2 linked regions of the Hahella sp. HNIBRBA332 genome follow. The protein of the gene in region 2 interacts with the protein of the main gene of each other region in a pairwise test. Links are inferred from orthologs where the notes say so. Each region holds a gene or a part of one and is shown on either strand. Other genes may lie near its edges.

Region 1 (3,321 bases), 690 kb from region 2 along the record:
GACTCTTTATAAATATGTAAAGTGGACATTAATGTGTATCCAATTTCAAGCTAATCTGCCCACATCAATAGCTTGATGTGATTGGAAGGAGTAAGTTCGATGACTGACGATGTACTGCCCATAACCCCTAAGACCGCCTTTACTCGCAAACGGGACCGGGCGGGTTACGATCGCCGCGATATCTACGGCATATTGGATGCATCTGTTCTGTGCCATGTGGCGTTTATGTTTGACGGCGCGCCCTTTGTATTGCCAACCGCCTACTGCCGCTACGGCGATAACTTGATTGTGCATGGCGCGGTCAATGGTCGTCTGTTTAAAAGCCTTGCGGATGGGCGTGAGGCGTCCGTATGCGTCACGTTACTGGATGGTCTGGTGCTCTCCCGGCGGGCGTTCCATCACTCCATGAACTACCGCAGCGTTGTCTTGTTTGGACAGTTCGAGGCGATAGAGGATCCGGATATGAAGAATGAAGCACTGAATGCGTTGGTGGATCACATTATCCCGGGTCGCTGTGCGGACGATATCATTCCCAACACCCGCAACGAACTGGCGGCGACGGCGGTGCTGGCCATGCCGATAGTGGAGGCGAGCGCCAAAGTTCGCAGCGGCCCACCCCGAGACAAAGAAGAGGATATGGATCAGCCGGTCTGGGCGGGCGTGGTGCCCATGCGCACGGTGTATGGAATGCCTGAGGTGGACCCGGAAACCCGCAGTGACGTCAGGCTGCCGGATTACCTGCGACACCTGGCCACAGGGCAGTAGAGATTAACTCGCCCACTGCGCGCCTGCCGGTAGCGGATAGTCGCTGAACTCTACGTGGAGGATACGACGCTGGTTGGGCGTCGTTCCCTTGCTGGAGGCGTGCAGCAGGTGAGGCTTCATCACCAGGATGTCGCCCGCTCGGGCGATGCAGGACAGAGGCTTAGACGATGCGGCGACTTGCTGGATACGTTCATGGGATAACAGTCCCTCGCGGTGAGATCCCGGGATGACTTTCAAGCAGCCGTTGCTCTCATCGGTAGGGTCCAGATGAATGCGAAACGCCAGCATGCGCTCCAGCACCTCAATAGGAGGCTGGACGTGGAGAACGCCTTCTTTCTCTGACCATGGCCTCCAGTCTGGCGCAACAAACCGTTCACTGACGCAAACGGTTCTGTCCTGATGCCAAGTGACCAGCCAGTTTTTTCGGGGCGTTTTATTGAACAGGATCGCTCGGACCCGTTGTGGAGCATCTTGCAAGTAGCGGGAGGCCAGTTGCGTGAGATCGCCGCCGGCCAGCCACTCCCTTAATGTTTTGTACTTGCGATCCGCGTTACGCACGCCGGAGCCGGAGTTAACCTCGTCATCGCAGGCAACTTCCTGCAGGATGGCGTTGATCAATGATGCAGGCAGTGCGTCCCGCAGCCATTCCAAACCATCGCGGTGGAAGTCGAACGCCATCAATCCAGCACTTTTTCTTTGAACTCGCACAGATCGGAGATGACGCAGGCGCCGCATCGGGGTTTGCGGGCGGTGCAGATATAGCGGCCGTGGAGAATCAGCCAGTGATGAGCGTCCATCAAGTATTCTTTGGGGACGTGTTTCATCAGCTTGTGCTCCACTTCCAGCACGTTTTTGCCGGGGGCGATATTGGTGCGGTTGGAGACCCGGAATATATGTGTATCCACCGCCATGGCCGGCTGACGGAAAGCGGTGTTGAGAACGACATTGGCGGTCTTACGGCCGACTCCTGGCAGCGCTTCGAGGGCTTCCCGGGTCTGCGGCACTTCTGAGTTGTGTTGGTCGATCAGGATTTTGCAGGTCTTGATGACGTTTTCCGCTTTGCTGTTGAACAGGCCGATGGTCTTGATGTACTCCTTAAGGCCCTCCACACCCAGCGCGTAAATGGCTTCCGGCGTATTCGCCACGGGGTAAAGCTTGCGGGTGGCTTTATTAACGCTCACATCGGTGGCCTGAGCGGACAGAACCACTGCAATCAGTAGTTCAAAGGGAGTGTTGTACTCCAACTCCGTGGTCGGGTTGGGATTTTCCGCTTTTAGGCGGGCGAATATCTCCGCTCGTTTTTGCTTATTCATCAGTCTTCTTATGGTTTGTATTCACAGTCAAAAGCGCCGTCGCGTGCTTGCGTGACGGGTGGCGAGAAAGTCGGCGTCAGCGGTTTAGGATATCTTTCCGGTGACCCGTACCCGCTTGCCGCCAGAGATAGGCTTCTCCAGTTTCACTGCAGCGGCTTCCTTCATGCGTTTATCGATCACATTTTTTAGCGCAATCAACAGGCCCATGCCGACAAAGGCGCCGGGGGGCAGCACGGCGAAAAGAAAGTCTGAGTAGTCGGCGAACAACTCAAGCTTCCAGCTCCGTGCAGATTCGCCAAACAGCAGGTCCATTCCAGAAAACAGAGAGCCTTGTCCTATGATTTCACGCATACCGCCCAACACTATCAACACGAGACTGAAACCCAAGCCCATCATAAAGCCGTCGAGCAGGGAGGGGAGAATCGGATTCTTGGAGGCGAAAGCGTCTGCGCGTCCAAGAATGGCGCAGTTGGTGACGATCAAAGGGATAAAAATGCCGAGAATTTCATACAGCTCATAGGCGAAGGCCTGCATCAGCAGCTCGGCGCAGGTCACGAAAGAAGCGATGATCATGACGAATGCGGGCAGGCGTACGGATTCGGGCACGTAGTTGCGGATCATGGAAACCGCGGCGTTGGAGCCGGTCAGCACCAAAGTCGTGGCCAATCCCAGGCCGATGGCGTTGACCACGGTGCCTGTCACCGCCAGCAGGGGGCAGAGGCCCAGCAGTTGCACTAATGCCGGGTTGTTTTTCCACAATCCGTCACGAACTATTTCTTGATAGCTTTTCGCCATTATGCAGATCCTGGGTTCATTCGGTCATTCATGTTCGATACGCTCGCCAGTCCGGCTATTCCTGTGTCGCGGTTGCGGTATTGACGCCGCTATTGCTACGCAAGAGTTGATCACGATGGCTTTGAAAATAGGTTAGCGCATTACGCACCGCCTTCACTACCGCTCTGGGCGTGATGGTGGCGCCGGTCATCTGATCGAAATCGCCGCCGTCCTTTTTCACTTTCCAGCGGTCTTCCGCAGGAGAGCTGAGCGAGCGGCCGGGAAACTGTTCCACCCAGGGAGATTTCCGCGCTTCGATCTTATCGCCCAACCCCGGGGTTTCCTTATGAGCGGTGACGCGTACGCCTTTGATGACGCCGTCCGGCTGAATGCCGACGATACCCTGGATTTCTCCGGTGTAGCCATCCGGCGCGACAAAAGGCAGAATCACCGCCACCGGCGAGCCGTG
Region 2 (3,537 bases):
AGCCGCCGCAGGCGCAGCAGGCTCAGGTTGTTGCGCTGGGGCCGGGGCTGATTTCTCTTCTTGCGCCGGCGCAGGTTCAGGCGCTTCCGCAGCGCCTTCGCCCGCCATCAATAGAATCAGGTCGCCTTCGGATACTTTATCCCCCACCTTGATCTTCAACTCGGCGATTTTACCCGCCTGAGGAGAAGGGATATCCATAGTGGCCTTATCAGACTCCAGGACAATCAGAGAGTCTTCCGCGTTCACCTCATCGCCAGGCTTCACGCAGACTTCAATAACCTCAACATCGGACGCTCCGCCGATGTCAGGAACTTTGACTTCGATATTACTCACGTCAGTCTCCTTCTATCAGGCGTAGATTGGGTTCGGTTTGTTAGGATCGATGCCGTACTTACGGATCGCTTCAGTCACCACTGAACGTTCGATCTTGTCTTCCCGAGCCAAGCAATCCAGCGCTGCGACAGCTACGTAGTAACGGTCGACTTCGAAGTGCTGTCTCAGCTTCTCGCGGGTGTCACTGCGACCAAACCCGTCCGTACCCAGTACATGGACGGTCTGCTGAGGAATGAACTGACGCACCTGATCAGCGAACAGACGCATGTAGTCAGTAGAAGCGATAACCGGACCTTCGCGATCTTTCAGACACTGTTTCACGTAGCTCTCGCGACGTGGCTCTTCCGGATGCAGCATGTTCCAGCGACGTACGTGATGGCCTTCGCGAGCCAGCTCGGTGAAACTGGTGACGGACCAGATATCGCTGTCGATGCTGAAGTCGTCTTTCAGCAGTTTCGCCGCTGCGCGCACTTCGTTGAAGATCGCGCCGCAACCCAGCAGCTGAACACGCGCCTTGCCGTCTTTCGCGCCTTCTTCGAACAGGTACATCCCTTTCAGGATGCCTTCTTCGGCGCCGTCCGGCATCGCAGGATGCTCGTAGTTCTCGTTCATCAGCGTCAGGTAGTAGTAGACGTTTTCGTTTTCGCCATACATACGACGCAGACCGTCGCGAACGATTACCGCTACTTCGTAACCGTAAGTCGGATCATAGGAAACACAGTTCGGGATGGTCGCCGAAATAATGTGGCTGTGGCCGTCCTGATGCTGCAAACCTTCTCCGTTCAGCGTAGTGCGGCCCGCGGTGCCGCCCAGCAGGAAGCCGCGCGCACGCATGTCGCCAGCCGCCCAGGCCAGATCGCCAACGCGCTGGAAGCCGAACATGGAGTAGTAAATATAGAACGGGATCAACGGGTAATCGTTGGTGCTGTAGGACGTCGCCGCAGCAATCCACGCGGACATGGCGCCCGCCTCGTTGATGCCTTCCTCAAGGATCTGACCTTGCTTGTCTTCCTTGTAGTACATGATCTGGTTGCGGTCGTTCGGCACATACTTCTGACCTTCGGAAGTATAAATACCCAACTGACGGAACATGCCTTCCATACCGAAGGTACGGGCTTCGTCAGGAACGATCGGAACAACGCGACCGCCGATCTGTTTGTCTTTAACCAACGCGTTGAGCACCCGCACGAACGCCATGGTGGAGGAGATTTCGCGACCGTCGCTGCCTTTTAGTACAGCGTCGAATGCATCCAGACCTGGGATCTGCAGCGGCTGGCAGTCTTTGCGGCGCTTGGGCAGGAAGCCGCCCAGGCTTTCACGCATTTTCTTCATGTACAGCGCTTCAGGAGAGTCCGGCGCCGGACGGTAGTACGGCAGATTCTCGATCTCGTCGTCGGAGATCGGCACGCCAAAGCGATCGCGGAATTTCTTGACCGTCTCCATATCCAGTTTCTTCAACTGGTGCGTGGTGTTCTGGGCTTCGCCCTGCTCGCCGAAACCATACCCCTTAACGGTATGCGCCAGAATCACAGTCGGCTGACCTTTGTGATTTACCGCATTGTGATAGGCCGCGTACACTTTGTAGGGGTCGTGACCGCCGCGGTTGAGCTTGTAAATGTCCTCGTCGGACATGTTCTCAACCATTTTCTGCAGTTCTGGGTACTTACCAAAGAAGTGCTTACGGGTGTAAGCGCCGCCGTTGGATTTGAAGTTCTGCATTTCGCCGTCGACCGCTTCGTCCATACGCTTCTGCATAAGACCGTGGTCGTCTTTTTCGAACAGCGGATCCCACAGACGTCCCCAAACGACTTTCAATACGTTCCAACCCGCGCCGCGGAAGATGCCTTCCAGTTCCTGGATGATTTTGCCGTTGCCGCGCACCGGTCCATCCAGACGCTGCAGGTTACAGTTGATGACGAAGATCAGGTTGTCCAGCTTTTCACGGCCGGCCAAACCGATGGCGCCCAGAGTTTCAGGCTCGTCGCACTCGCCGTCGCCAACGAAACACCACACTTTGCGGCCTTCCATATTAGTCAGTTCACGGCTATGCAGGTACTTCATCACGTGCGCCTGATAGATCGCCTGAATCGGGCCCAGCCCCATGGATACAGTTGGGAACTGCCAGTAATCAGGCATCAGCCAAGGGTGTGGATAAGAGGACAGACCGTTACCGTCAACTTCGCTGCGGTAGTTGTCCATCTGCTCTTCAGAGAAGCGGCCTTCCAGGAAAGAGCGGGCGTATACGCCAGGGGAAGTATGGCCCTGGAAGTAAATCAGATCGCCTTCGCGCTTGTCGTCGCCAGCGTGGAAGAAATAGTTGAAGCCCACATCATATAGAGTGGCGATAGAAGAGAACGAGGACAAATGTCCGCCCAACTCGCCAGGCTTTTTGTTTGCACGCAACACCATCGCCAGAGCATTCCAGCGCACCAATGAACGAATGCGGCGCTCCATGAACAGGTCGCCAGGCATACGCGCTTCTTTAGTATGCGGAATTGTGTTGCGATAGGGAGTCGTAATGGAATAAGGCAGTTGCGTCCCGTCGCGCGTCGCCCGCTCCGCCAACCGTGTCAGCAGGTAGGTTGCACGCTCGACGCCTTCGGTCTCCAGGACGGATTCCATCGAATCCAACCATTCCTGGGTTTCAATAGGATCGGCATCATCATGCATAGAGGTTACTCCTGTAGAGCTAGATTGATTGTAATTGTGTTACCGGACGCGCCGACGCCTTGTGAGCGCCCACGCACCATAAAAAATGTTCCGGAGTCCCCATCGACCCACATCTGGATCTTTTAAAAAGTAGTCGCGCGGCAGGATTTTTTTATTCATCCAGATTTTGCAGGCGCCGCAGTGAGCGCATGTTTCTGGAATCGGCCTTGCCTTTTTCCAATACGATTTCTTCCACATAAGCGAGATGCTCGTGAGCCGCGGCTCGGGCGGCGTTCGGATCTCTCGCCAGTACGGCTTCTTTCAGGCGAAAATGTTGCTCTTTTATTTTCAGCCGCATCGCCTCTTCTTCGTAGAGGTAATGTAGGTTGCTAACAATATTCTGTTTCAACAAGGTGAACAATGCGCGCATAGTATGAAGCAGCACCACGTTATGGGCGGCTTCCGCGATGGACAGATGAAACTCCGCATCCGCTTTCGCCTCCAGATCAGAGACGCGTTGTTCGTGATAGTTCAGCCAGTCATTGTAGCGTTTTT

Evidence for each region.
Region 1: the proteins of aceE (region 2) and nth interact in binary tests that used the Escherichia coli proteins (3 or more experiments, as listed by UniProt). The link is inferred for Hahella sp. HNIBRBA332 from one-to-one orthologs.

Annotation. Positions count from the first base shown.
Region 1 is NZ_CP132203.1:3,839,245-3,842,565, reverse strand. Bases 261-3,259 are described here. They hold nth (endonuclease III), read right to left. Parts: upstream 2,079-3,259; coding sequence 1,443-2,078; downstream 261-1,442. Other genes in these bases: rsxG (electron transport complex subunit RsxG), read right to left, coding at 2,929-3,259; O5O45_RS16975 (electron transport complex subunit E), read right to left, coding at 2,163-2,873; O5O45_RS16985 (phytanoyl-CoA dioxygenase family protein), read right to left, coding at 769-1,443; O5O45_RS16990 (pyridoxamine 5'-phosphate oxidase family protein), read left to right, coding at 261-765. Also shown: more of O5O45_RS16990, read left to right, coding at 100-260; more of rsxG, read right to left, coding at 3,260-3,321. UniProt on the Escherichia coli protein: DNA repair enzyme that has both DNA N-glycosylase activity and AP-lyase activity. The DNA N-glycosylase activity releases various damaged pyrimidines from DNA by cleaving the N-glycosidic bond, leaving an AP (apurinic/apyrimidinic) site.
Region 2 is NZ_CP132203.1:4,529,517-4,533,053, forward strand. The notes cover bases 149-3,363. They hold aceE (pyruvate dehydrogenase (acetyl-transferring), homodimeric type), read right to left. Parts: upstream 3,004-3,363; coding sequence 349-3,003; downstream 149-348. Other genes in these bases: aceF (dihydrolipoyllysine-residue acetyltransferase), read right to left, coding at 149-333; pdhR (pyruvate dehydrogenase complex transcriptional repressor PdhR), read right to left, coding at 3,155-3,363. In the rest of the region: more of aceF, read right to left, coding at 1-148; more of pdhR, read right to left, coding at 3,364-3,537. UniProt on the Escherichia coli protein: Component of the pyruvate dehydrogenase (PDH) complex, that catalyzes the overall conversion of pyruvate to acetyl-CoA and CO(2).